3 regions of the Kitasatospora gansuensis genome follow, and region 2 is predicted to be linked to each of the others. Evidence: riboswitches for the same ligand, from Rfam matches in the RefSeq annotation. Region 2 holds a riboswitch; each other region holds the start of a gene.
What was found. A riboswitch is a leader RNA that binds a small molecule or an ion and turns the genes downstream of it on or off. The one in region 2 is predicted to bind cobalamin.
Positions count from the first base shown of each region.

Region 1: it holds a riboswitch for cobalamin, as region 2 does, so the genes downstream of both, F4556_RS08970 (cobalamin biosynthesis protein) here and F4556_RS39875 (prenyltransferase/squalene oxidase repeat-containing protein) in region 2, are expected to answer to the same signal.
Region 3: it holds a riboswitch for cobalamin, as region 2 does, so the genes downstream of both, F4556_RS12840 (ribonucleoside-diphosphate reductase subunit alpha) here and F4556_RS39875 (prenyltransferase/squalene oxidase repeat-containing protein) in region 2, are expected to answer to the same signal.

Region 1 is NZ_JACHJR010000001.1:2,031,506-2,040,824, reverse strand. Features, by position in the region: gene F4556_RS08980 (putative cobaltochelatase) at 1-410, opposite strand, end outside; gene F4556_RS08975 (cobyric acid synthase) at 407-1,924, opposite strand; gene F4556_RS08970 (cobalamin biosynthesis protein) at 1,921-2,871, opposite strand; cobalamin riboswitch at 2,973-3,106, opposite strand; gene F4556_RS08965 (YidB family protein) at 3,278-3,691, shown strand; gene F4556_RS08960 (helix-turn-helix domain-containing protein) at 3,976-4,665, shown strand; gene F4556_RS08955 (alpha/beta hydrolase family protein) at 4,793-5,911, shown strand; gene F4556_RS08950 (amino acid adenylation domain-containing protein) at 6,095-7,528, shown strand; gene F4556_RS08945 (CDP-alcohol phosphatidyltransferase family protein) at 7,740-8,624, opposite strand; gene F4556_RS08940 (phosphatidylserine decarboxylase) at 8,611-9,300, opposite strand.
Region 2 is NZ_JACHJR010000001.1:7,565,146-7,574,464, reverse strand. Features, by position in the region: gene metE (5-methyltetrahydropteroyltriglutamate--homocysteine S-methyltransferase) at 1-1,217, shown strand, start outside; gene metF (methylenetetrahydrofolate reductase [NAD(P)H]) at 1,279-2,196, opposite strand; partial or broken gene F4556_RS39880 (dihydropteroate synthase) at 2,327-2,479, shown strand; cobalamin riboswitch at 2,537-2,682, shown strand; gene F4556_RS39875 (prenyltransferase/squalene oxidase repeat-containing protein) at 2,789-5,689, shown strand; gene F4556_RS34135 (hypothetical protein) at 5,686-6,672, shown strand; gene F4556_RS34130 (energy-coupling factor transporter transmembrane component T) at 6,678-7,880, shown strand; gene F4556_RS34125 (ABC transporter ATP-binding protein) at 7,877-9,319, shown strand, end outside.
Region 3 is NZ_JACHJR010000001.1:2,925,476-2,934,794, forward strand. Features, by position in the region: gene F4556_RS12805 (DUF2206 domain-containing protein) at 1-254, opposite strand, end outside; gene F4556_RS12810 (glycosyltransferase family 4 protein) at 260-1,396, opposite strand; gene F4556_RS12815 (hypothetical protein) at 1,426-2,001, opposite strand; gene F4556_RS12820 (glycosyltransferase family 2 protein) at 1,998-2,828, opposite strand; gene F4556_RS12825 (LamG domain-containing protein) at 3,149-4,321, opposite strand; gene F4556_RS12830 (helix-turn-helix domain-containing protein) at 4,436-5,377, opposite strand; gene F4556_RS39430 (hypothetical protein) at 5,466-5,810, shown strand; gene F4556_RS12835 (GNAT family N-acetyltransferase) at 5,693-6,181, shown strand; cobalamin riboswitch at 6,299-6,427, shown strand; gene F4556_RS12840 (ribonucleoside-diphosphate reductase subunit alpha) at 6,587-9,022, shown strand; gene F4556_RS12845 (ribonucleotide-diphosphate reductase subunit beta) at 9,055-9,319, shown strand, end outside.

The sequences.
Region 1 (9,319 bases), 5.5 Mb from region 2:
ATGTAGAGCACGCCCCGGTGCGCCTTGGCCAGCAGGCCCGGCTCGTACGCCTTGACGCCCTCGGCGAGCGCGCGCTCCAGGTCGAGCGAGCCGACGATCCGGTCCTCGGAGACGCCGACCGGCAGCTCGACCAGGTACGCCGGGCGTTCGTGGCCGGCGACGGAGGCGTGCGGGCCGTCCGGGCAGCCTTGGTCGGGCGAGGCCGGGTCGCAGGAGAACCGGCAGCCGGGCACGGTGTCGATCGAGGGCAGCAGCCCGGCCAGGGCTCGCACCATGGTCGACTTGGCGGTGCCCTTCTCGCCGCGCACCAGCACCCCGCCGACGGCCGGCGAGACGGCGTTCAGCAGCAGCCCGAGCCGCAGGTCGGCCATGCCGACGATCGCGGTGAAGGGGTAACGCACGTCGGTCATCGGTCGGTCTCCGTAGCTCGGGGTGCCCCGGGTGGGACGAACGGCAGGTGGGCGGGTGCGCCGCCCTCGATCAGCTTCCACAGTGCGTCGGTGTCGGCGTGCTCCTCGATCAGGTCGCCCAGGCGGTCGAGGCGTTCCTCCCGGGCGGCGGCGAACGAGGTGTCCGGCGCGGGGACGAAGGCCCGCCCCGCCTGCTCGGCCACCTCGCGCAGCAGCGCCCGGCGGAAGCCGTCGTTCTCCAGCGCGCCGTGCCAGGTGGTGCCCCGGACGGAGCCGACCCGGCAGCCGTCCAAGAAGGGCTCGCCCCCCTCGACCGTCACCACGCCGTGGTGGATCTCGTACCCTTCGACCCGCTCGCCGAAAGCCTCGCCGACCGGCCGGGCCAGCACCTTCTCCCGGCCGAACAGCACCCGGGTCGGCAGCAGGCCGAGCCCTTCGACCGTACCGGCCTTCGACTCCACCTGATCCTCGATCACCTGACCGAGCATCTGGTACCCGCCGCACACCCCGAGCACCGGCCGGCCCGCCGCCGCCCGGGCCTTCAGCACCGGCTCCAGGCCACGTTCGCGCAGCCAGGCCAGGTCGGCCACGGTGGCCCGGGTGCCGGGCAGCACCACCAGGTCCGCGTCGGCCAGCTCCTCGGCCCGGGTGGCCCAGCGGACCAGCACCCCCGGCTCCTGGGCCAGCGCGTCCAGGTCGGTGAAGTTCGACAGCCTCGGGAAGCGGACCACCGCGACCCGCAGCACGTCCGCCCCGACCGGGCCGCGCACCGAGCCCCGGTCCACCACGGTGGTCAGGTCGAGCGAGTCCTCGGCGTCCAACCACAGGCCGGAGAGCATCGGCAGGGTGCCGAGCACCGGACGGCCCGTCAGCTCGCGCAGCATCTCCAGACCCGGCGCCAGCAGCCGGGCGTCGCCGCGGAACTTGTTCACGAACCAGCCCGCCACCAGCGCCTGGTCCTCGGCCGAGAGCAGCGCCAGGGTGCCGTACATCGCGGCGAACACCCCGCCCCGGTCGATGTCGCCGACCACCACCACGGGCAGCTTCGCCGCGGTGGCCAGGCCCATGTTGGCGATGTCCCGGTCCCGCAGGTTGATCTCGGCGGGGGAGCCCGCACCCTCGCAGACCACCACCTCGTACCGGCTGCGCAGGTCGGCCAGGCACTCCAGCGCGCGCTCCAGCAGGACGGGCTTGCGCTCGCGGTAGTCCAGCGCGCCGACCTCGGCGACCGCCTTGCCGAGCAGCACCACCTGGCTGCGGCCGTCCGCCCCGGGCTTGAGCAGCACCGGGTTCATCGCCGCCTCCGGCTCCACCCGGGCGGCCTGCGCCTGCATCGCCTGGGCACGGCCGATCTCGGCGCCGTCGGCGGTGACGAAGGAGTTCAGCGACATGTTCTGCGCCTTGAACGGGGCCACCCTGACGCCCTGTCGGGCCAGCCAGCGGCAGATGCCCGCGGTGACCACGCTCTTGCCCGCGTCCGAGGTCGTTCCGGCGACCAGCAGTGAACCGCTCACGACTTCCTCCACGAGTAGCACGAGTACAGGGCCCGGCCGGTCACGGTGACCGCCAGCGCCAGGGCCCCGACCCGCCGGGACAGCGCGCAGGCCCGTTCGATGTCGTCGACCGTCACCGGCCGCAGCTCGCCGCCGAGCACCGGCCGGTGCTCCACGCGCTCCCCGTACCGCAGGGTGCCACCCAGCCGGACCCCGAGCGCCCCGGCGAAGGCCGACTCGGCCTGGCCCGCGTTCGGGCTCGGGTGTGACGAACCGTCACGGCGCCAGACCCGCCAGGCGGTACGGGGCTCGGGCGCGGCCGCCACCGTCAGCAGCGCCGTCAGCCGGGCACCCGGCCAGCCGGCCAGGTCGTCCAGCCGGGCCGAGGCCCAGCCGAACCGCAGGTGGCGCGGGGAACGGTGACCGACCATCGCGTCCAGGGTGTTGACGGCCCGGAACGCGAGCAGCCCGGGGGTACCGGCCAGCGCGCCCCAGGTGAGGGCGTTCACCACGGCGTCGGCGGTGTTCTCGGCGACCGACTCCACCACCGCGCGGGCGATCTGCGGCCCGTCCAGCGCACTCGGGTCCCGGCCGCACAGGTGCGGCAGCCGCTCCCGGGCGGCCACCAGGTCGTCCGCGGCCAGCGAGCGGCCGATGGTCCTGGCCTCCCGGGTCAGCGAGGTGCCGCCCAGCACCGTCCAGGTCGCGGCGGCGGCCAGCCCGGCCCGGGCCAGCGGCGCCCGGCGCAGGGCACGGTCGGCGAGCACCGCCCCGGCCGCGACGGTGCCCACACAGGCGGCCGTGTACGCGGCACCGGCCGGTCGGTGGTCACGCCAGAGCCGGCGCTCCAGCCGGGTGGCGGCCGAACCGAAGACGGCGACGGGATGACCCCGCCGGGGGTCGGCGAACCTCGCGTCGGCCAGGTAGCCGGCGACGGAGCCGAGCAGGAACGGGAGCGCGGGGGTCAGTCGGCGCACGACGGGGAGGTGTCGGCTCGGTCCTGGGCTGCCGGCATGGCGTGGGTGTCCTCACTCAGGGTCCGCGCCCTGGATCGACGTACCGGGGGCGAGAGTCTCCTGGCTTCCGGGTCGGACACACTCCCGGGCCTTCCAACAGCCGCCTCAGCGGGCCGTCGTGACCATGTGTCGAGAGTGCTCCCCGGTGACAGTGGCGGGACCGCGCCGGACTCGCACCGGCTTCCTCTACTTGCCTCCGTTTGGCTGAAGGATCCCATCACGCGGCCGGACAGGCAGTCAACAAAGGGCGCGGAGGGGTTGGTCACACGTCTGTTCGCACCCACCGTGCGGGGTGCTCCCGGCCGGGTGAAGCTGGCCCTGGCGCGGCATCGGTCCGCGCCCGAACTGGAGGACGGTCATGACCGATCTCGGCAAGCTTCTCGGGGGACTGCTCGGCGGCACGGGCGGCCACGCCGGCGGAGGCGGCGGCGGGGGAAACCTGCTCGCCATGCTGCTCGGCACACTCGGCGGCGGCCAGGGAGCGGCGGGCGGTCTCGGCGCACTGCTCCAGCAACTGACCCAAGGCGGCCTCGGCTCCCAGGCCCAGTCCTGGGTCGGCACCGGCGACAACCACCCCGTCACCGGAGCCGAACTCGCCGCCGCCCTCCCCGACCGCGAGCTGGACGCCCTGGCCCAGCAGTCCGGCCTCTCCCGCGACCAGATCACCCAACAACTCGCCGCCCAGCTCCCCACCGCCGTCGACCAGCTCACCCCGACCGGCGAAGTCCCCACCCCGGCCACCCTCGACGAGCTCTTCGGGAAGCAGCACTAAAGGCACATGGTTCGGCAGACAGGGGCTCGGGGAACTGCGACGCCGACCCTTGCAAGGTGATCCGTACATAGGCGGTCAGGCACTTTCGCATTTTGCCCCGCCAGCCACGAACCGTCGCCGTTCCCCGAGCCCCTGGTGGTGCAGCCGTGGCTACCTCCGAGTACGACCCCTGATCAGGCGTCAGCGCTCGTAGGAACCACCAACGCCCCGCCAACCCGCCCGCAGGGGCTTCGTGCGTTCAGCGGGTGCTCGAACGCCCGGACCCGGGCCTAGCGTCTGGTGGCATGCGACGAAGACCGCCCGCCCCCACCCCCGTGCCCTTCTCGCCGACTGCGGCGCGGTCCCACCGGGCCGGTCTCGGCCTGACCCCCGATCAGGTCGCCGAAGGCATGGCCGCGCACGGCGTCCGCCTGCTGCCGAGCCACGTGATCGGCTGGGAGACCGGTGAGTTCCGGCCGTCCGAGGAGGAGTTCGTCGCGCTGGCCCGGGCCCTCTGGTGCCCGCCTGCCCAGCTGATGGGCACCGCACCGGCCACCCTGCGGGACTTCCGGGTGGCCCGCGAGCTGTCCCAGGACCAGGCCGCCCAGCGGATCGGCGTGACCCCCCGCGCGTACGAGCAGGCCGAGCTGACCGGCAAGTGGGGCGGCGACGCCGGACAGACGTACGCGCTGGCCCATGTGCTGGGCATCGGGCTGCGGATGCTGGTGCACGTGACCGACCGTCAGGACGAGCTCGACCGCTGTCTGCGCCAGTGCGTGGACGGCCGCTGGCAGTCGCAGGTGAAGCCGATGTCCCGGCTGGTGCCGGTGCCCCGGCCGGTGCTGGAGCAGACCCTCGCGGAGCTGCAGGGCGAGTACCTGGTGCCGATGCACTGGGGCTCCTCGCGTAGCCCGGCCGAGCAGCAGCCGGTGAAGCCGCACGCGCAACGGTTCTGGGAGCTGCTCGCCCGCCACCGCACCGACATCCCGGTCTGACGGGTCTGACGGGTCTGACGCACCGTCCGCCGCCGCTCCCGGACGGCCCCCTCCCGGTGGCACCCCGCCACCGGCGCCGGTGGAATGGACCGCATCGTCCCGTCCGCCACAGCACACCGGGAGCGCAATGCGTTGGGGAACCGCGGCCATGGTGGCCGCCGCCGCAGTCGGAGCCGGTACCGCGGCCGTCCTGCTGCTCGGCCGCAAGGCGTCCGACGGGGTGGTCAGGCCCGGGCGAGCCGAGCCCGGGGCCGTCGCCGACCTGCGGGTGCACGACCTGGCCCCCGGCGGGGTGGTGATCACCCGCAGCACCGCCACCGCCCGGCCGGGACGGTACGCGCTGGAGTGGCCGGACGGCGGCCACGCGGTGGTCGGCGAGGTGCTCGGCACCGGCCCGCAGACCGTCACCCGCCGCCTGGAACAGGTGAACGGCGGCTCCCTGCAGATCGGCGACAAGGTCGAACTGACGCCCCGGGTCCACACCGGCGACCCGCGCTCGGCCCTCGGCCTCGCCTTCACCGACACCGTCGCCACGGGCGACCTCGGCGACCTCCCGGCCTGGTACGTCGACGGCAAACGCGGCACCTGGGTCATCCTGGTGCACGGCCCGGGCGCGGACCGCTCGCAGGCGCTGCCGGTCCTCCCGGTGCTGCACCGGCTCCAGCTGCCCACCCTGACCGTCACCTACCGGGGCGACCGGGGCGCACCGCCCTCCCCGGACCGGCTCGGCCACTTCGGCGAGACCGAGTGGCAGGACGTCGACGCGGCGATCCGGCTGGCCCTGGACAGCGGCGCGGGCCGGGTGATCCTGTACGGCTGGTCGGTCGGCGCCACCATGGTGCTGCAGGCCGCCGCCCGGACGGCCTGGCCGGAGGCGGTGGCCGGGCTGGTGCTCGACTCGCCGGTGCTGGACTGGTCGCAGACCGTCCGCCGGGAACGCGCCAAGGCCGGAGTGCCCGCCGCACTGGCCGAACTCGGCGCACTGGCCGCCGAGGGCCGCAGCAAGGTCGACCTGGCCGGCTTCGCCCGGCTCGCCGCCGGCACCGACCTGCACGTGCCGACCCTGCTGCTGCACAGCCCCGCCGACTCGATCGCCCCCTGGGACGCCGCCGCCAGGCTGGCCGACCTGCGCGGCGACCTGGTCAGCCTGCACCCCGTGCCGCACGCCGAGCACGCCGCCCTCTGGAACGCCGACCCGGACGGCTACGCCGAGACCCTCCGCCGCTGGCTCACCCCGCTCCTCTAGGACGAGGGCCCCGAAACAGGGAAGGAGCTCGTGAAATGACCACTGGCGTCTGGTTTGCCCCTTGCCGGGAAAAAGGCGATGTGACAGAAGGCCCACGCACGGGGAAGACTGCACGGCGTGACGTCTCGGAATTCGCGCGACCGTGATGCCCCGCTCCCGCCGACGATCGGTACCGGGGCGACGGTGACCCGTCTCCCCGGCACGGCCCGCCGCGGTGACACCGCACAGCCGGGCAGCACCCCCACCCCCCGCCGCCGTACCCCCGCACCCAAGCCCGGCCGCGGCCGGACCCCGGTCCCGGAGGGCTTCCCCGCACCCGCCGAGCTGGCCCCACTGGCCCGCCGGATGCTCGCCGACGCGGTGCGGATCGCCCGCTGGGCCGGTGAGCTCGACGAGGTCGACAAGCGCGGCGAACTGCTCCCCGAGGACGCCCGCGCGGCCGGCCGGGCGCTCGCCATGACCGTCGGCGCGGCCGCCAACGCCTGGGGCCAGGCGCTGCTGGTCGGCCTGGTCGAGGCCCGGGACGGCGGTGCCACCCCCGGGTGGCGGCTGCACGCCTGGGAGCACGACGACGAGGCCGTGGTCCGCGGCTGGTCCGCGCTCTTCGACGCCTGGACCCTGGTCGCCCCGATGCCGCCCGCCGCGATGCGCGGCGTGTTCGCCGTACTGGCCGGGCAGGCCGTGGACCAGGCACCCCAGCTGCTCTCCTTCCTGCACCTGGTGGACGGCCCGGTGGCCGACAGCGAGCTGCTGGAGCTGCTCCGCCGGGGCCTGGACGAGCGCCGGGTGGCCGCTGGGGCGACCCCGCTGTCGCCCGTCCCGCACGCCGCCTCCGCCGTCTCCGCCGTCCGCGGCACCTGCCGCGAGCCGCAGATCGACACCCCGCACTCGCCCGCCGACGTGGCGGCCGTCCTGGACTGGATGCTGGACGGCCTGGCCGCCGTCGGCGCGCTCACCCGGCAGGACGAGGCGGCCGAGCTCTCGCCGCTCGGCCACTGGGCGGTCCGGGCCAAGCTGGAGGAGATCTGCACCGTCGCGCAGACCGCCGCCGGCCACATCGAGCAGAGCGCGCTGGAGCTGCTGGACGCCTGCGCCAGCTACTCGCCGGGTCCCGCCAGGGCCGAGTACCGGGCCTGGGTCGCGGCCCGTCCGGTGGACCGCGCGGTGGCCGAGCTGCTGGACGCCGCCCGGGGCGACGACGCGCTGCTGCGCGGCCTCGCCTTCGAGGCGCTCCGGGTCGCGGGCGGCACCGCCGAGCAGGCGGTCCGGGCGGCCGTGGACGAGGGCGTCCTGCGCCCCTACGCGCTGCTCTGGCTGGCCGAGCAGTCGGACGAGGTCGGCGTGCTGCCCTCGGACGTTCTGACGGCCGAGGACGCCGCCTGGCTCTGGGTCGACACCGCCGCCGCCGTACTGGACCACGGCGAGACCGGTTTGCTGGTCGGTCACGTCGAGGGCGCCTCGGCCGGGGAGCCGGTCCGGCTCTTCAACCGGGCCCGCCAGTCCGGCCACCCGCGTGCCGCCTCCGTCCTCACCGCGGTCGCCGGGGTGCACCCCGACCCGGCGGTGGCCAGGGCGGCCCGCAGGTCCGCCTTTAGCGTGCACAAGGGCGGCGCTTAAGCCGTTCTGCCTAGCCTGCGTTCCAGGGGCTCGGGGAGAGGCGGCGGGCATGTCGAGTGCGGACCGGCCCGTGACCGCGCGCGGCCTCCTGAACGGGTGCGCCGTTCTGCGAAGCCGGCGTCGCTGTTCCCCGAGCCCCTACCTGTGCCAGGGCATGCAGAAGGGCCCCTCTCCCGAGCGGGAGAGGGGCCCTTCGCGTACTGGTACGGCGTCAGCAGCCGCGCGACTCCGCGCGGCGGGCGCGGACGTCCCCGACCTTCTGGCCCACCTTGCGGCGGATGACCAGCAGCGGCGCCATCGCGGCCAGCGTGATCTGGGCGATCGCACCGACGTGCATCAGGGTGTCGCCACCGGGCAGACCGGCCGCCCAGGCCGCCAGGCAGCCGATCGAGACCACGATCCAGCAGAGCGTGGCGGTGGCCAGCAGGCCCTGCGGCTTCGGGTACTCGATCCGGCTGACCATCAGGTACGCCACCCCGAAGATCATCAGCAGGCCCGGCACGAACGGCGGGTCCAGCAGGACGATCGCGATCACCGTCATGGCGCCCATCGGGCAGGGCATGCCCTGGAAGATCCCCGGCTGCATCTTCACGGCCGAGAACCGGGCCAGCCGGAGCACCACCGCCAGCAGCACGGTGAGCGCGATCAGCGCCGAGAAGCGCTGGTCCTGACCCGGGCTGACGATGCCCCAGACCGCCACGAAGTAGGCCGGGGCGATGCCGAAGCTGATCAGGTCGGCCAGGTTGTCGAGCTCCGCGCCCAGCGCCGAGGAGCGCAGCTTGCGGGCCACCAGGCCGTCGAACAGGTCGCACATCGAACCGATCAGCAGCAGCGTCACCGCGGTGGCGGCACTGTGCTTGTCGGGACCGGCGGCGGACGCCCCGGTGATGTGCGGCATCAGGACCCCGGTGGTGATCGAGTAGATCGCCAGGAAGCCGCAGACGGCGTTCCCCAGGGTCAGGAAGTCGGCGGTGGAGAGGTGCTGCGGCGAGCGCGGCGCGCGGAGCTCGCGGTCGCGCGCCCAGCGGCGGCGGCGCAGGTCCGTCTCCTCGTCCTCGTTGAGGCCGACTAGCGTCTCAGGATCAGTCACGGTCAAGGCGCGTCACCCCGGCAGTGGTCTTCTGGCCGACCTCGACGCCGACCTCGACGCCGGCCGGCAGGTAGGTGTCGACCCGGGAACCGAAACGGATCAGACCGATCCGGTCACCCTGCTCGACCTTGGTACCGGCGTCGACGTACGGCACGATGCGACGGGCCACGGCCCCCGCGATCTGCACCATCTCGATGTCGCCGAGCTCGGTGTCGAAGTGCCACACGACCCGCTCGTTCTGGTCGCTGTCCTTGTTGAACGCCGGGACGAAGCCCCCGGCGACGTGCTCGACGGACGTCACGGTGCCGGGCAGCGGCGCGCGGTTGACGTGCACGTTGAGCGGGCTCATGAAGATCGCCACGCGGGTGCGGCCGTCCGGCCAGGCGTCGATCGACTGGACGACACCGTCGGCGGGCGAGATGACCCTGCCGGTCCCGATCTCACGCTCGGGGTCGCGGAAGAACCACAACATGCCCGCGCTGAGCGCACAGGCCGGTACCGCCGCCACGGCCCACTTGCCGCTCCGCCGGGTGAGGGCGGTGGTGAGTGCGGCGGTGGCGAGGGTGGGGACGAACCAGGGGGTGGCTCCGCGCGCGATGGTGACGCGGGGGCGCCGACCGTTCGCCGGGGCGAGGGCATCGCCGACCGGAGCGGAGGAGTGAGGGGACGGGCTGATGGGCATCGAATACCTTAGTCGCGGG
Region 2 (9,319 bases):
AGATCACCGTGCTCGCCCGGGGGCTGCGCGAGGGCACCGACACCATCGCGGCCGACCTCGCCGCCAACCGCGCCGACCTGGCCTCCCGCGCCGGCTCCGCGATCACCCGCGACCCGGCCGTCCGGGCCCGGGTCACGGCCACCACCGCCGCCGACGCCCGCCGCGACCAGGCCTACCCCGCGCGGGCCGCGGCCCAGCGGGCCCGGCTCGGCCTGCCGTTGCTGCCGACCACCACCATCGGCTCGTTCCCGCAGACCACCGAACTGCGCACCGCCAGGGCCGACTTGCGGGCCGGCCGGCTCGACCAGGCCGGGTACCGGGAGCGGATGGAGACCGAGGTCCGGGAGGTGATCACCTATCAGGAGAAGGCGGGCCTGGACGTCCTGGTGCACGGCGAGCCCGAACGCAACGACATGGTGCAGTACTTCGCCGAACAGCTCACCGGCTACCTCGCCACCCAGCACGGCTGGGTGCAGTCGTACGGCACCCGCTACGTCCGCCCGCCCGTGCTGGCGGGCGACATCTCGCGGCCCACGCCGATGACCGTCGACTGGTTCCGCTACGCCCAGGACCTCACCGACCGTCCGGTCAAGGGCCTGCTCACCGGGCCCGTCACCATGCTCGCCTGGTCCTTCGTCCGAGACGACCAACCGCTCGGCGACACCGCCCGCCAGGTCGCCCTGGCCCTGCGGGACGAGGTCACCGACCTGGAGGCGGCCGGCGCCGCCGTGATCCAGGTGGACGAGCCCGCGCTGCGCGAGACCCTGCCGCTGCGCTCCGCCGACCGCCCTGCGTACCTGGACTGGGCCACCGAGGCGTTCCGGCTCTCCACCTCCGGTGTCCGCGCCGACACCCAGATCCACACCCACATGTGCTACGCCGAGTTCGGCGCGATCATGACCGCGATCGACGAACTCGACGCCGACGTCATCTCCTTGGAGGCGGCCCGCTCGCACATGGAGGTCGCCCACGAGCTGGCCGGCGCCGGCTACCCCCGCGAGGTCGGACCCGGGGTCTGGGACATCCACTCCCCGCGCGTACCGAGCAGCACGGAGGCGGCCGCTCTGCTCCGCGCGGGTCTGGCCGCGATCCCGGCCGAGCGGCTCTGGGTCAACCCGGACTGCGGCCTGAAGACCCGCGGCTGGCCCGAGACCCGGGCCTCGATCGACAGCCTGGTCGAGGCCGCCAAGCTCGTCCGCGCGGAGCTGGCCGGCTGAGCCGGGCGGGTCGGGGCGGATGGGCCGCGGTACGCGCGTCCGCCCCGACCGTGCACCAGGGTCAGGGCCGGTTCTGCAGACCGAGGTTCTGATAGATCTCCATCGTGACCGGGGAGAAGTTCATGGTCATGAAATGGAGCCCGGGAACGTCCTCCGCGATCAGCCGGCGGCACATTTGGGTGGCATGCTCGATACCGATCGACCGCACGTCTCCCGGGCGGTCCTGGGCAGCGGTCATCCGCTCGGTGAACTCTGCCGGAATCACCGCTGTACTGAGCGTCGGAATGCGCTCAAGGGACCGGATCGTGGTGACCGGCATGATCTCGGGAATGATCGGGACGGCACACCCTGCCTTTTCCACGCGATCGCGGAAACGTAGGTAGTCGTCCACGTCGAAGAACATCTGGGTGATCGCGTAGTCGGCACCGGCCCGGCACTTCTCCACGAAGTGCCGGATGTCGCTGTCCCAGTCGGCCGAACGGGGGTGCATTTCGGGGAAGGCTGCGACGCCCACGCAGAAGTCCCCTGACTCCTTGATCAGCCGCACCAGCTCGGCGGCGTACCGCACGCCCTGCGGGTGACGCACCCAGTCGCCCAGCGGATCACCGGGCGGATCGCCGCGCAGCGCAAGGACGTTGCGAACGCCCTGGTCTGCGTAGTGGCCGAGGATGTTGCGCAGTTCGGCGATGCTGTGGCCCACCGCCGTCAGGTGGGCGACCGGGGTGAGGGTGGTGTCCTGGGCGATCCGTCCGGTCATGTTGACCGTGCGGCCGCGGGTCGAACCTCCCGCACCGTAGGTCACCGAGACGAAGGTCGGCGACAAGACCTCCAGTCTGCGGATCGCATTCCACAGACTCACCTCCGCCTGCGCGCTGCGGGGCGGCATGAACTCGAAGGAGTACGAGCGGGCCCCTGTCGCCAGGAGTTCGCGGATGGACAGTGCCCGATCTGCCCTCGTGCTGGGGATGCCTAGAGCCATGGAAAGATTATCGGGCTACCATCGGCATTCGGCAGCCTTGTCCATACGAACTGGCGGAAAGTCGCACGGGAGAGATGAGATCAGCGGATGGGAAGCTCCGGGGCCGACGCGCGTCGCATTGCCCACTCGAATTCGCGGAAGTTCCTGCTACCGGGGATGGAGGACTGGGGGCCGCCGCGGCGTCGTGGGCGTTCTCAACGTCACTCCTGACTCGTTCTCCGACAGCGGACTGTGGCTCGATCCGGACCAGGCGGTCGCCCACGGACTGAGACTCGTGGCCGAGGAATCCGCACGTCGGCTCCAGTCACGGTGTGTCGAAGGCGATATGACGCCTCGTTGACGACCCGAACGACCCCATGGTCTGATGAACCGCTTTTCATCCTCAGCAGCAGGGGAAGCCGGTTCGAATCCGGCGCTGACCCGCAACCGTGAACCCGCCCAAGGCGAGTGAGCCGGAATGCCTGCGCCGAGGGGCTTGTCAGCAATACGTGCGTCGTCGCGGACTACGACGCGGTCCACACAGGAGTCCCCTCGTGCCGGGACCTGTCGGCTGCGCCGTCACCCCCAGCGTCGACCGACCAGGGAGTCGCCGGTGAGGGTCAGCAGCATTCGCAACAGTCGCACGCACAGAGGCCGGAGCCTGGCCTCCCTGCTGCTCACCTCCGCCATCGCAGTCAGCGCAGGCGCCACCGTGATGTTCGGCCACCCCGGCAGCGCCGCCGCCGACCCGGTCGAGGACTGCACCGCCACCACCGGAGCCGTCGTCGCCGTCGACTTCGGCCACTGGGGCGGCGGCGTGGTCCGGGGCTGCGACGCCCACCCCACCACCGGCCTGAACCTGCTCCACAACGCCGGGTTCACCACCGCCGGAACCGAGCACGACGGCCTCGCCTTCATCTGCCGCCTCGGCAGCAGCACCTTCGGCAACGGCGTCCAGTACCCGACGCCGGCCGAGGAGCCCTGCGTCAACACCCCGCAGGCAACGGCCTACTGGTCGTTCTGGATCGCCGAACCCGGCCAACAGACCTGGTCCTACAGCCAGTTCGGTGCGGGCAGCCAGCAGCCGAAGCCCGGCGAGGTCGAGGCATGGGTGTACGGCGGCACCGACATCGGCGGCACCAGCGGCGCACCCTCCTTCACCCCGGACTCCGTCCGCGCGAAGAACACCGCCGGCCCCTCCCCCTCGTCCTCCGCCAGTCCTTCCGCCTCTGCCTCCGCGAGCCCCACGGCCCCGGCCACCGGGGACCCGGCCGCAGCGGCGGCCTGGCTGGCCGGTCAACTCGTCGGCGGTGACCACATGGAGAACGGGGCGTTCGAGGGCCCCGATCTCCCCCGGACCTCCTTCACCGCCCTGGCGCTCGCCGCCGCGGGGACCCAGGACCCGGCGCTGCGCAAGGTCGTCACCTTCCTGCAGGCGCACACCGACCGGTTCGTCTTCCCCGACGGCCCCGGCACCGAGCCGGACTCCCGGGCGGCGGCCCTGCTGGCCCTGGTCGCCGAGAGCACCGGCGGCAACCCCCGGTCGTTCGGCGGGCGTGATCTGCTGGCCGACCTGAACGACCACGTGTGCACCGCCCAGGGCGAGAACGGCAAGTGCACGGCGGCGGGCGACTTCCACGGCGCGGCCTCGCCGTGGGTGCAGGCGTACGGTGTGATCGCCCTGGCGCGCGGCGGCGTCACCCCGCCCGCCGCCGCGCTGAGCCGGTTCGACGTGCTCCAGTGCGCCGACGGCGGGATCGCCGGTTCCATGATCGTCGCGGGTGGCTTCTGCGAGTCGGACCCCTCCAGCACCTCCCTCACCGTGCTCGCCCTGCGCAAGGCCGGCGGACACGGCGAGTTCGTCCAGCGGGCCGCCGAGCAGCTCGGCACGAGCCAGCAGGCCGACGGCTCGTACGTCCCCTACGTCGGTGCCTCCGGTGACACCGGCAGCACCGCGGCCGCGGCCCAGGCCCTCAGGGCCACCGGCCAGGACGCCAAGCAGGCCACTGCCAAGGCGTGGCTGAGCACCCGTCAGAACAAGGACGGCGGCTTCGCCCCCGACGAGGGGGCCCCGGATTCCGACGTCCCCAGCACTGAGCAGGCCATCCTGGCCCTCACCGGCACCGACCTCTCGACCGTGTCCCACCATCCCGGCGGCACCACCCCGCCCACCTCGAAGCCCGCCAGGTCGCCGGACCTCACCAAGGGCAGCAGCTACCTGACCGACCCGGCCCACCTGCTCGGCGGCCACTACTACGAAGCCTTCCCCGACTCCGGGTTCGCCGACTTCGGGCTCACCGTGGACGGCGCGTACGCGCTGGCCGCCACCGGGACCGACGACGCGGCGCTGCGCAGGATCGTCGACTTCCTCGACCAGCAGGGCAAGGACGGCAACGACCGCACCGTCAACGACTGGACCGGCATCGGCACCGAGTACGCGGGCGGCGGCGCCCTCGGCAAGGAGGCGCTGCTCGCCGAGATCGTCGGCCGCGACCCGCGCAACTTCGGCGGCCACGACTTGATCGCCGCCCTCGACGCGGCCGTCTGCGCCCGCCGTGACGACGCGCTCGGCTGCGACGCGGCCGGCAACTACACGTGGGCCACCTCGGTGTTCTCCCAAGCCCTGGGCGTGATGGCCCAGTTGCGCGCGGGCGACACCGCGAACGCCGCCGCACCGATCGCCTACCTGCGCGGCCTCCAGGCGTCGAACGGCTCCTGGCCGAGCCTGATCCCGGCCACCGGCGACGCCGACGTGGACAGCACCGCGATGGCCGTGATGGCGCTCTCCCTGGTCCCCGGCGAGGAGGCCGCCCAGGCCGTCGACCAGGGCCTCGCCTGGCTGGCCGGCCAGCAGGAGACCGACGGCGGCTTCCCCGGCGCCGCCGGGGACTCCACCAACTCCGCCGCGCTGGCCGTCCAGGGAATGACCCTCCGTCAGCCCACCTACGCCGCACAGATCGCCAAGGCCGTCGAGTTCCTCGCCGACCGGCAGAACGCCGACGGGGGCTTCGACGTCGCCTCCAGCGGCCAGCAGGGCTCGGACGTCCGCGCCTCCACCCAGGCGCTCGGCGGTGTCACCGGGATCTCCTTCGGCACGCTGAAGCGGGACCTCGGCACCACCCCGCCGAACCCGTCGCCCTCCCCCTCGCAGTCACCGTCGCCCTCCCCCTCGCAGTCACCGTCGCCCTCCCCGTCGGCCTCGCAGTCACCGTCGCCCTCCCCGTCGGCCTCGCAGTCACCGTCGCCCTCCCCGTCCGGGTCCACTTCCCCCTCCCTCTCCTCGTCCTCCCCGGCATCCACCAGCGCCTCCGTCCCGGTCACCAGCAGCGCCACCCAACTGCCGCCCGGCACCAGCCCCGTGGACGGTACGGCCGGACCGTCGGATCCCGACCTCGCCTGGACCGGAACCGACGTGCTCGGGCTGGTCGGCCCCGCCCTGCTGCTGACAGCTGCGGGCGGCGCAGTCCTGGTCGCCACCCGCCGCCGGTCGGCCGTGAACGGGCGGCACCGGTGATCCGCCGACTGAGCCGACTGCTCGGAGCCGCCGGCGCCACCCTGGCCCTGGCCCTCGGTGGGCTCGGCGCCGGGGCGACCCCGGCCGCCGCCGCGCCACTGCCGATCGACCAGTGCACCACCACCTCCGGGGTGGTGCTCGCGGTGGACTTCGGCCACTGGGGCGGCCCGCTGCTGCGCTCCTGCGGCAGCATCCCCACCACCGGCTACGCCCTGCTGAGCCAAGGCGGTTGGAAGACCACCGGCACCGGCCACGACGGCCCGGCCTTCATCTGCCGGATCGGCTACAGCGGCCACCAGGGCGGCAAGCAGTACCCGACCCCCGACCAGGACAAGTGCGTCCTCACCCCGCCCGCCTCGGCGTACTGGTCGTACTGGCACGCCGATCCGGGCCAGGACACCTGGTCCTACAGCCAGTTGGGTGCCATGAGCTACAAGCCGAAACCCGGCAGCGTCGACCTGTGGATCTTCGGCGGGACCAATATCGAAGGCACCGAAGGCAGGCCGGCCTTCTCGCCCGACACCGTCCGCGCCCACAACACCACACCCGGCGGAACCGCCCCGAGCCCCGCCCCCACGCCCCCCGCCGATGGCGGGACCACGGGCGGTTCGGGGGGCGGGACTTCCGGCGGCGGCACCGCCACCAAGTCCACCTCCGGAGGGACCACGTCGGGAGGAGCCGGTGCTTCGCAGCCCGGCGGCGACGCTCCGAGCCCCGCCGTCCCACCGGGTGCCACCTCGTCCGACGGTGCGCCTTCGCCCAGTGCCACCACCGACCCGACGCCCACGACACCCGCACCGTCCGACACGGCGAGCCCAGCGACACCGTCCCCCGGGACCACCCCCGTGGACGCGGCCCCGGTCGCCGACGCCCCGCACTCGGCGGGCTCGATCGCCCCGGCCGTCATCGGCATCGGCATCGTGGTGGCGCTCGGCGTCGCCACGGTGGTCACGGCGCTGCGCCGACGACGACAGGCCGAGTGATCCGGGTGTCACAACTCCGCACACCTGCAAGCGAGTTCCCCGGGCCGGGGTCCGGCCGCCGGGTCCCGCGTGACCTCCACCCGGTCGCCTGGTGGATCTGGGCGCTCGCCCTTGGCACCGCCGCCAGCCGGACCACCAACCCGCTGCTGCTGTTCCTGGTGCTCGCCGTGCTCGGCTACGTCGTCACCGCCCGTCGCACCGACGCCCCGTGGGCCCGTGGCTTCAAGTACTACCTCTGGCTGGCCCTGACCGTGGTGGCCATCCGGGTCACCTTCCGGTGCATCTTCGCCACCGGCATCACCCCGCACGACCACCTGCTCTTCTCGCTCCCGCACATCCCCACCCCCGACTGGTACGCCGGCATCCAGATCGGCGGCCCCGTCTCGCTGGAGGCCACCCTCTCCGCCGCCACCGACGGACTGCGCCTGGCCTGCCTGCTGTGCTGCATCGGCGCGGCCAACACCCTCGCCAATCCCAAGCGCGCCCTGCGCGTTCTGCCCGGCGCGCTGTACGAGCTCGGCGTCGCCGTCACGGTCTCGCTCAGCGTCGCACCTCAGCTCGTCCAGAGCGTCCAACGCGTCGTCCGGGCACGGCGGTTGCGGGCCGGCCGGAGCAAGGGCATCCGTGCGCTTCGCAGCATCGTGGTGCCCGTGCTGGAGGACGCGCTGGAACGCTCCCTGCACCTGGCCGCCGCGATGGACTCCCGGGGCTACGGCCGCTCCGGCACCGCCACTCGCGGCTCCCGTCGGGCGACCGGTGCACTGATGCTGCTCGGCATGGCCGGCCTGTGCGCCGGGATGTACGGACTGCTCGACGGCACCGCGCCCGCTGTGCTCGGCCTGCCCGCGCTGGCAGTCGGCTCGGCGCTGTGTGTCGGCGGCCTCGCCCTCGGCGGGCGCCGGGTTCGGCGCACCGCCTACCGGCCGGACCCCTGGCGGGCCGCCGAGTGGGGCGTCGCGGGCTGCGGCGTGGCTGCCGCCGTCCTGCTCTGCGTCAGCGTGGGGTACGACGCCACCGACCTCAACCCGTCGCTCTATCCGCTGACTTGGCCGGGCCTGCCCGCCGTCCCGGTGGCGGCCCTCCTGCTGGCGGGCCTCGCCGGCTTCCTCGCCCCGCCGCCGGGCCGCCCGCCCGCGCCCGTCGTCCTCCCCGGTCAGCGGGACGCCGCGCCCCGTGCCGACCGCACACCCACCGAGGTGACCAAGTGATCCGCTTCGACCAGGTCGGTGTCCGTTACGACGGCGCCGACCGCCCCGTGCTGCACGGAGTCGACCTCACCATCCCCGAGGGTGAACTCTGCCTGGTGGTCGGCCGCACCGGCAGCGGCAAGTCCACGCTGCTCGGCGCGGTGAACGGACTGGTGCCGCACTTCACCGGCGGCACCCTCAGCGGCCGGGTGACCGTCGACGGACGGGACACCGCCCACCACCCGCCGCGCGAACTGGCCGACGTGGTGGGAGTGGTGGGACAGGACCCGCCGGCCGGGTTCGTCACCGACACCGTCGAGGAGGAACTCGCCTACGCGATGGAGCAGTTGGCCATCGCGCCGGAGGTGATGCGCAAGCGCGTCGAGGAGACCCTCGACCTGCTCGGCCTCGCCGACCTGCGGCACCGGGGCCTGCACGAACTCTCCGGCGGCCAGCAGCAGCGGGTCGCGATCGGCGCGGTCCTCACCGCCCATCCCCGGGTGCTGGTCCTGGACGAACCCACCTCCGCGCTCGACCCCACCGCCGCCGAGGAGGTGCTGGCCGCGGTCACCCGGCTGGTGCACGACCTCGGGGTCACCGTCCTGCTCGCCGAACACCGGCTGGAGCGCGTCGTCCAGTACGCCGACCGGGTCGTCTACCTTCCCGGCGACGGCACCGTACGGCACGGCTCGCCGTCCGAGGTGTTCGCCGACACCGCCATCGCCCCGCCCGTGGTGGAGCTCGGACGCCTGGCCGGCTGGCGGCCGCTGCCACTCTCCGTCCGCGACGCCCGCCGGGCCGCCGCCCCGCTGCGCGAACGGCTGGCCGACCGTCCCGTCCCGCCCGCCCGCGGTGAAGCCACCGGGGGCGCGCCGGTGCTGGCCGCCGATCGTGTGCTGGTCCGGCACGGCCACGTCGTCGCCGTCCGGGAGGTCGGCCTTGACCTGACGTCCGGTCAGGTCACCGCGCTGATGGGCCGCAACGGCTCGGGCAAGTCCTCGCTGCTCTGGGCCCTGCAGGGCTCCGGCCCGCGCCAGGGCGGCACCGTGAAGGTGACCCGGGCGGCCGGGGAGAAGACGGTCGACCCCAAGCGGGTCTCCGCCGCCGAGGCCCGCCGCCTGGTCGGCCTGGTCCCGCAGACCCCGACCGACCTGCTCTACCTGGAATCGGTGGCCCAGGAGCTGGCCCAGGCCGACCGGGACGCGGCACAGGACTCCGGGCTCACGGCCCGTCAGATCCTGGACCGCCTCGCCCCGGGCATCCCCGACGACAGCCACCCACGCGACCTCTCCGAAGGGCAGAAGCTGGCGCTGGTGCTGGCGATCCAGCTCGCCGCCGCGCCCGCCGTGGTGCTGCTGGACGAGCCCACCCGAGGGCTGGACTACCAGGCCAAGACGGCGCTGACCGCCATCGTCGACCAACTCGCCGCCGACGGGCGCGCCGTGGTCGTCTCGACCCAC
Region 3 (9,319 bases), 4.6 Mb from region 2:
GTGTTCACGGCGAGCGCGACCACCAGGTCGGTGATCACCGCCAGGCCGACCGACAGCATCAGTGCCGCGTCCCGGGTGGACACCGCCTTGGCCACGACACCGCGCCAGAGCAGGATCGGCGCCCCGAACAGCAGCCACAGGCCGGCCAGGGTGAGCAGCACCGCCGGCGCCGCCGACCACACCTCCACCACGGAGGCCAGCGCCACGCCCAGCAGGATCCCGCTGCGGGCCTGGATCTTCCCGATCAGCTTCATCGTCCTCATCCCCGGCCCGACAGGCTCGGGTAGACCTCTGCGTAGACCTGCTCGACCTGGGCGGCGACCGCCTCCCAGGAGTACGCGTGCGCGGCCTCGGAAGCACGCCGGGCCAGCCGCAGCCGCAGCTGCGGGTCGGTGGCCAGGGTCTCGACGGCGGCCGCCAGCGCGGCGGGCTCGGGTTCGGCCAGCAGGCCGACCCCGTCGAGCAGTTCGGTGTTGCCGGGCACGGCGGTGGCCAGTACCGGCAGCCCGGCGGCCATCGCCTCCAGCGCCACCAGCGGCATCCCCTCGCGGTCCGAGGGGAGCACCAGGGCGTCCGCGTCGGTGTACGCCCGGACCAGCTCCTCGCCGAGCAGCCCGCCGGAGAACTCGACCCCGGTCAGCCCCAGCCTGGCCGCCTTCTCCTCCAGGTGGGAGCGCAGTTCGCCGTCGCCGACCACCCGCAGCCGGACCGGCTCACGGACCAGCGCGAGCGCGTCCAGCAGCCGGTCCACGTTCTTCTGCGCGCTGAGCCGGCCCACGAAGAGCAGCTGCAGCGGGCGCCCTGGCCGTGCCTCGCCGGTCTCCCGGACCGGCAGGAAGTACTCGGGGCCGACCCCGTTCGGCACCACGAAGATCCGTTCGGCGGGCACCCGGTAGCTCTCCCGGACGAAGTCCGCCTGAGCCCGGGTCAGCACGATGACACCGGCGGCGGCCCGCAGCACCCGCCCGAACGAGTGCTTCTTGTACAGCGGCAGCAGCTTGCCGAGCGGCCCGGAGGCGTCCACGTCCAGGTGGAAGTGGAGCAGGAAGCGCTGGCGGCGCAGCAGCGCGGTGAGCGCGACCAGTTCGGGCAGCAGGGCGTGCGCGCAGTGCAGGTGCAGCACCGCCCGGCGCGGTGCGCGGAGCAGGGAGAGCGGCAGGCCCGGGGCGATCGCGGTGTGCGCGACCTCCACCGCGCGGTGCCGACGGACCGTCAGCCCGCTCCGACCTGGCTGCTCGTCACCGGACCGGGCCGGGGCCCCGTCGGCGCCGAGCGCGGTGGTGACCACCCGGACCCGGTGCCGCCCGGCCAGTTGCTTCGAGAGGTGCTCGACGACCCGTTCCAGCCCGCCCAGGTGGGGCGGGTAGTACGGGGTGACCTGCAGGATTGTGCGCATCTGGCTTCCAGGACGAGGGCTTTCGGGCGTTACGGCTTGCCGACGGGCTTGGGGTCCTCCGCCTTCCCGAACCGGAAGTGCAGGGTCTGCGGGTGCCCGACCAGGGCCACCCGGACCATCGCCACGTCCTTGGCGGCCGGCAGCCGCGCGACCAGCGGGACCGGGGTGCCGTCCTTGGGGGCGATGGGCAGCACGTTCTCGCTGACCGTCTTCCCGTCGGCCGCCAGCAGCGTCACCTTCAACTCGTACGCGTTGACGCCCGTGCCATGGGCGTTCAGCGCGAGCGGGACCACGGCCGTGGCGCCCTCGAAGCTCGGGTTGGTGGTGAAGTAGAGCTCGGTGAACGACGCGTTCTGCTGGGTGAAGGACTGGAGCAGCACGGTCCGTACCGGCTGCACCGACCAGGCCACCGTGGCCAGCACGACCGCCGCGACACCGATCAGCAGCCCGGTCACGGCCGGGCGCCGAGGAGCCGCCGCCGCCCGGCGGCGCCGACGGCCGCGCCGCGCCGCGGGCTGCTCGGGCTCCGGCTCGGTACGGTCCTCGGCCTCGGCCTCGACGTCGTCCTCGGCGCCGCCCTCGGCCAGGTCGTGCTGGGGGCTCATACCGCCTCGTACTGCTCGGATCGCCGGTCCGGCTTCGGCTGCGCGGGCTCGCCGCCCTGTGCGGGGACGGACAGCGGCGGGGCCGGCACGGCGGCCGCCTGCCGGGTCTCGGCCGCGGTCGGGACGACGGCCGGCTCGGCGGTACCGCGGCGGAAGCGGTGCTCGAAGAGCTGGCGCAGGTTGGCCATGCCGTCCGGCAGCGCGTTCAGCTTCACCTCACCGCCGCGCTTGCGGTACTCGATCGGCACCTCGAGGAAGCGGTAACCGGCCCTGGCCGCCTCGTTCTTGATCTCCTGTGAGAACGCCATGCCCGGCGAGCGGACGTCCAGACCGCTCCAGACATAGCGCTTGAAAATCCACATACCGGACTGCGAGTCCCGGAGACCGTTGCGGAACAGCCGGCGGCTCAGGGCGCTCAGCGCGTGGTTGGCCACCGTGTGCGAGCGCTTCATCGCGTCGCGGTTCTCCCGGCCGAGCCGGTTGGTGGTCATGAACTCCACGTCCCGCTCGGTCAGCGTCTCGAGCAGCTCGGGCAGCGCGTCGAACGGGTAGGTGCAGTCGGCGTCGCCGGTGGCTATCACGTCACCGGTCGCGGCGTCGAAACCCTGCTGGTACGCGTTCCCGTAGCCCCGCTGGGGCTGGAGCACCACCCTGGCGCCGAGCGACTTGGCGACCTCGGCGGTGTCGTCGGTCGAGGCGTTGTCGACGACGATCACCTCGGTCTCCCAGCCGGCCGCGGCCAGTTCGGCGACCGGGATGTTCGCCATGACGGTGGGCAGGTTCGGCGCTTCGTTCAGCGCGGGAATGACGACGGACAGACGTCGCACGCTTGAGTCCCCCTGGAAATTTTGTGGACAGCTCGCAAGCCCCCGGAGCCGCCGACCAGGCAGCCCTCCGAGCCGGCCTACCAACCGCCGCCCGAGGAGGTGCGGTATGGCAGAGCTCCGTCGCTCATCAGGACCTGTTCACCCATCAGAAGGCCGGTCCATGCCGCACTTTGCGGTGCGCGCTCGAACCGGCCCTATTCACTCCAGACCTTAGCGGATGCCTACGCACCACAGGCACCCCCGTGACTATCTTGTGATGATCACAAGGGTGCCGTTCTGGGTATGCTGCGAGGTTACGGATCGTCAGATCCGACCGGGCGTCAGCCGACCAGCCAGGAGGCCACCGGCTTCTCCTTGACGCCGTTCGTCTTGAGCGTCGCGACCTGCTCCGACGTCAGTGCCTGGTTCCAGACCTTGATGCTCCCCAGCACGCCGGCCCAGTGACCGGTCCACAGCTTGTGCTGCCTGGTCCGGCCGAGCTGCAGCGGGCCGGGACCGGCCCAGATGCCCGACACCTGCGCGGTGGAGTTCTTCCCGGCCGGCTGGCCGTTCACGTACAGCGCGATGGACTTGGCACTCGGGTCGTAGACCCCCGTGAGCAGGGCCCACTCCCCCACCGTGTTCAGGTTCTCGGAGGCGACCTGGACCACCGTGGCGTCCGCGCCGCCGTCCGCGGTCTGCACCCGGAACACCCAGGACTTCTTGCCGTCCGCGGCCACGTCCCGGCCGAGGTCGAAGGAGTACGAGGCCCCGTCGCCCTGGCTGACCGCCGTCCGCGGGCCCTCCGGCGCCTCGTTGTAGACCCAGGCGGAGATGGTGAAGCTGCCCGTCACGTCCACGACCTTGGTCGCCGACTGGGCGTTGGAGTTGTTGTTGCTGCGCAGCCGGAGCACGTGACCGTCCGGCACCTTGCTCACCTCGGCGTCCGGGGCGATGGCCAGGTTGGCCTGCCCGGAGGAGTCCGCCAGGCTGTTCGGGTCACCCGGCACGGTGGCTTCGACGTTCGGCGCGGCCGCACCCGAGCCGGACGGCTTGACGCTGGGCTTGCCGGTGGCCGACGGCGAACCGCTCGCCACCGGATCCGCCTTGCCCCCGGTCTTGTGGATGACGGCGAAGCCCGCCCCGACCCCGAGCACCACGGCCGCCACCGCCACCCCGGCGGTGATCATCCGCCGACGGCGGCGCCCGCGCTCCTCCTCCTGCTCCGCCAGCGACTCCCAGCTCGGCATGGCGTTCGCCGGCGGCTGCTGGTACTGGCTCTGCGGGTTCGGGTAGCCGTAGCCGTCCTGGGTCGGGTAACCACCCTGCTGCGGGTAGCCGCCCTGCTGCGGGTACCCGCTCTGCGGGTGCGGGTAGCCGTAGGCGGCCTGCCCCGGGAACTGGCCCGGCAGCGGCGGCGGATAGCCACCGGCGGGTGCCGCCTCGTTCGGATTCTGAGAGGGAACCTGGCCAGGAGTCGCAGCCACGTCCGGGCGTTCCGTACCGTCAGTCATAGTGCGGATGCTAGAACATGAGCCCGGTCCACCAGATCGCCTCCCCACCCAACCGATACCGAAGCGGAACATCGGCCTTACCCGACGACCACCCGACCGACACACCGCACGCACTCAGCCGAAGGTCCTCCGGTACGCCTGCGGGGTGGTGCCGAGCCAGCGGGTGAAGTGGTGCCTGAGGGTGGCGGCGTTGCCGAACCCGCAGGTGGCGGCCACGGATTCGACCGGTTCGTTGGTGCCCTCCAGCAGGCGCTGGGCCTGCAGCAGGCGCTGGTTGGTGAGCCAGCGGTGCGGAGTGGTGCCGGTCTCCTGCTGGAACCGGCGGGCGAAGGTGCGCGGCGACATGTGGGCCTTGGTGGCGAGCTGGTCCACCGTCAGCTCCTGGTGCAGGTGCCGGCGCAGCCAGTCCAGCAGCCCGCCCAGCGAGTCCTCGTCGGCCTCCGGCAGCGGCCGGGCGACGAACTGGGCCTGCCCGCCGTCCCGGTGCGGTGCCACCACCATCCGGCGGGCGATCCCACGGGCCACCTCGGCGCCCTGGAACTTGCGGACCAGGTACAGGCAGGCGTCGATCCCGGCGGCGGTGCCGGCCGAGGTGATCACCGGGTCCTCGTCCACGTAGAGCACGTCCGGTTCGACCCGGGTGAGCGGGAAACGGGCGGCCAGCCGGTCGGTGTGCCGCCAGTGGGTGGTGGAACGGCGGCCGTCCAACAGCCCGGCGGCGCCTAGCAGGAAGGCCCCGCTGCAGATCGAGAGCACCCTGGCGCCGCGCTCGGTCGCCGCCCGCAGCGCCTCGATCAGCGGCGCCGGGTACTCGTCCCGGATCGTGGTGGCGGCGGCGATCACCAGGTCGGCCTCGGCCAGCCGCTCGGCGCCGTGCTCGACGTCGATGCTGTAGCCGGCGTGGGTGCGCAGCTTCCCCGGCCGGTCGGAGGCCACCGCGAAGTCGTAGACCGGCAGGCCGTTGTCGCTCCGGTCGAGGCCGAACACCTCGCAGGCCAGACCGAGTTCGAAGGGGTGGACTTCTTCCATGACCACGGTGACGACGTTCTGCAGCATGCCGTCAGAATGCCCGATGGCAGGATATCGAGGCAAGAGGGCATTTCTGCCACTCGTGGCGCCGCCCGGCCCTCGCCAGACTCGAGACATGAACTCCGACACCCTCTCCAGCGCCCTCACCCTGCTCGGCTTCGTCTCCGCCTTCGGCCTGCTCGGCACCCTGGTCGGCCGGGACGTCGACCACAACTCCCGGCACGGACGGGACAACTGGCACCGCCCCGGCGGCTACCCGCTCCAGCCCTCCCCCGGCGACCGTTTGCTCGGCACCCTGCCCGCCGCCTCCGACCCCGCCCCGGGCAAACTGTCCGAATGGACATCGTCATCCGCCCGGCCGTCGAGTCGGACCTCGCAGCAGTCGGCGCCGTCACTCACGAGGCTTTCGTCGGTGACGGCCACAGCCCGGCCGACGGTCCGTACGCCGCTCAGCTCCTAGACGCCCGGCCGCGCTTCGACCAGGCCGAGCTCCTGGTCGCGGTCGATCCGGCCGACGGACAGCTGCTCGGCTGTGTGACCTTCGCGGTCGGCGGCACCCCGTTCGCCGACATCGCGGCGCCGCACGAGGGCGAGATCCGGATGCTCGCGGTCTCCGGCGCGGCCCGCGGCCGGGGCGTCGGCGAGGGCCTGGTCCGCGCCTCGATGGCCCGCAGCCGCGAACTGGGCCTGACCGGGATGGCCTTCTCCACCCGCCCGTCGATGACCAGCGCCCACCGGCTGTACGAGCGCCTCGGCTTCCTGCGCACCCCCGAGCGGGACTGGGACGTCCGCCCCGGAGTGCGCCTGCTGGTCTACACCCTGACCTTCTGACCGACCTTCTCAAACCGGCCCGCGCCGCTGCGCCAAGGGCCCTTCCGACCACGCACCGCTACCGGGCCCGTACGACACGCGGCACTACATCTGGTGTCGCATCGTCAGACCGCCACTACATGTATGCTCGCTCTCGCTGTCGAAGCAGGGGAACCCGGTGGAAGTCCGGGACTGCCCCGCAGCGGTGAGCGAGCGGCCCAGCAGGCGCCCGTGAGTCCGATGACCTGCCGACGGCGTGCGACACGGCTTCCCCGCAGACGCCATGCAGCACAGAAGTGACGTCCGGGCCTCGCGGGTGGGCCAGGGGGTGGTTCGCGCGCGCCGTGAGGTGTTCCGCGCTGCCTTCCCCTGCGCCCCGACGGTCCGGTGCCCCTCGCCGACCGCCGCCGCCAGGAGAGAAGCGCCTTGACCATCGCTGCCTCAGTTGCCCTGCCCTCCCAGGGTTCTGCCGACTCCGCCCACACCGACCCCGGTGCTGCGCTGCTTCGGCTGCTCACCGACCGCAGCATCGACCTGCCCCAGGTGGATCCTGGCCACGTCGCGGCCGCTGCGCTGCGCGGCCGGAACGCCAACTCGGACTTCGCCGAGCTGCGCGGACTGGCCGTGGAAGCTGCCGCCTCGATGATCGCCGAGGACCCGCAGTACTCGAAGCTCGCCGCCCGCCTGCTCGCCCTGGAGATCCAGGACGAGGCGATCGGCCAGGGCGCGCTCTCCTTCTCCGCCTCGATCGTGGTCGGCCACACCGAGGGCCTGATCGGCGACGTCACCGCGGCGTTCGTGGCCAAGCACGCCGACGCCTTCGACGCCCTGATCGACCAGCAGGGCGACGACCGCTTCGAGTACTTCGGCCTGCGCACCGTGCAGTCCCGGTACCTGCTGCGCCACCCGATCACCCGCAAGGTGATCGAGACCCCGCAGCACTTCCTGCTCCGGGTCGCGGCCGGTCTCGCCGTCGGCGACACCGAGCAGTCGGTGGCCGAGGTGGCCGAGCTCTACACCCTGATGAGCCGGCTGGAGTACCTGACCTCCTCGCCGACCCTCTTCAACTCCGGCACCAAGCACCCGCAGATGTCCTCCTGCTACCTGCTGGACTCGCCGCTGGACAACCTGGACTCGATCTACAGCCGCTACGCGCAGATCGCCCGGCTCTCCAAGCACGCCGGCGGCATCGGCCTCTCCTACAGCCGGATCCGTTCGCGCGGCAGCCTGATCCGCGGCACCAACGGCAAGTCCAACGGCATCGTCCCGTTCCTGCGCACCCTGGACTCCTCGGTCGCCGCGGTGAACCAGGGCGGCCGCCGCAAGGGCGCCGCCTGCGTGTACCTGGAGACCTGGCACGCCGACATCGAGGAGTTCCTGGAGCTCCGCGACAACACCGGCGAGGAGGCGCGGCGTACCCACAACCTCAACCTCGCGCACTGGATCCCGGACGAGTTCATGCGCCGGGTGAACGCCAACGCCGACTGGTCGCTGTTCTCCCCGGCCGACGTGCCCGAGCTGGTCGACCTGTGGGGCGCCGACTTCGACGCCGCGTACCTGAAGGCCGAGGCCGAGGGCAAGGCCGTCCGCACCATCCCGGCGCAGACCCTGTACGCCCGGATGATGCGCACCCTGGCCACCACCGGCAACGGCTGGATGACCTTCAAGGACGCCTCCAACCGGGCCGCCAACCAGACCGCGCTGCCCGGCCGGGTGGTGCACTCCTCGAACCTCTGCACCGAGATCATCGAGGTCACCGACGACTCCGAGACCGCGGTCTGCAACCTCGGCTCGGTCAACCTCGGCGCCCACGTGGCGGTCGGCGCCACCGCCGCCGACCTGCTCAACGCGATGGACTGGGACCGGCTGGACGCCACCGTGCGCACCGCCGTGACCTTCCTGGACCGGGTCATCGACATCAACTTCTACCCGACCACCGAGGCCGGCACCTCCAACTCCCGCTGGCGCCCGGTGGGTCTCGGTGTGATGGGCCTTCAGGACGTCTTCTTCCAGCTCCGGCTGGACTTCGACTCCGCCGAGGCCAAGCAGCTCTCCACCCTGATCGCCGAGCGGATCATGCTGGTCGCCTACGAGCGCTCCAGCGAGCTGGCCGTGCAGCTCGGCCGGCACGAAGCGTACGCGGAGACCCGCGCCGCCCGTGGCCAGCTGCACATCGACCACTTCGAGACCGCCCCGCAGTGGGCCGAGCGCTGGGACGCGCTGCGCGCCACCATCGCCGAGACCGGCCTGCGCAACTCGCTGCTGCTGGCGATCGCGCCGACCGCGACCATCGCCTCGATCGCCGGTGTGTACGAGTGCATCGAGCCGCAGGTGTCCAACCTGTTCAAGCGCGAGACCCTCTCCGGCGAGTTCCTCCAGGTCAACCCGTACCTGGTCCGCGAGCTCAAGGAGCTGGGCGTCTGGGACACGCAGACCCGGGACTCGCTGCGCGAGTCGAACGGCTCGGTGCAGGACCTCAAGTGGCTGCCCGCCGAGGTCCGTTCGCTCTACCGCACCGCCTGGGAGCTGCCGCAGCGCGCCCTGATCGACCTGGCCGCCGCCCGGCAGCCGTACATCGACCAGAGCCAGTCGCTGAACCTCTTCATGGCCGCGCCGACCATCGGCAAGCTGAGCTCGATGTACGCGTACGCCTGGAAGGTCGGTCTGAAGACCACCTACTACCTGCGTTCGCGCCCGGCCACCCGGATCGCCCAGGCCGCCTCCTCCTCCGGGACGAAGGCCGCCGTGCCGGCGCCGTCCGCCCCGGTCGCGGTGGCCGCCCCGACCACCCTCACTCCGGAGGAGGAGGCAGCGCTCGCCTGCTCCCTGGAGAACCCCGAGTCCTGCGAGGCCTGCCAGTGAGCACCACCCCCGAAACGCCCGCTCGCGAAAAGATGCTGCTCGACCCGGGCTTCGAGCTGACGCTGCGTCCGATGCGCTACCCGTCGTTCTACGACAAGTACCGCGACGCGATCAAGAACACCTGGACCGTGGAGGAGGTGGACCTGCACTCCGACGTCGCCGACCTCGCCAAGCTCAGCGAGGGCGAGCGGCACATGATCGGCCGGCTGGTCGCCTTCTTCGCCACCGGTGACTCGATCGTCTCCAACAACGTGGTGCTGAGCCTCTACAAGCACATCAACTCGCCCGAGGCGCGGC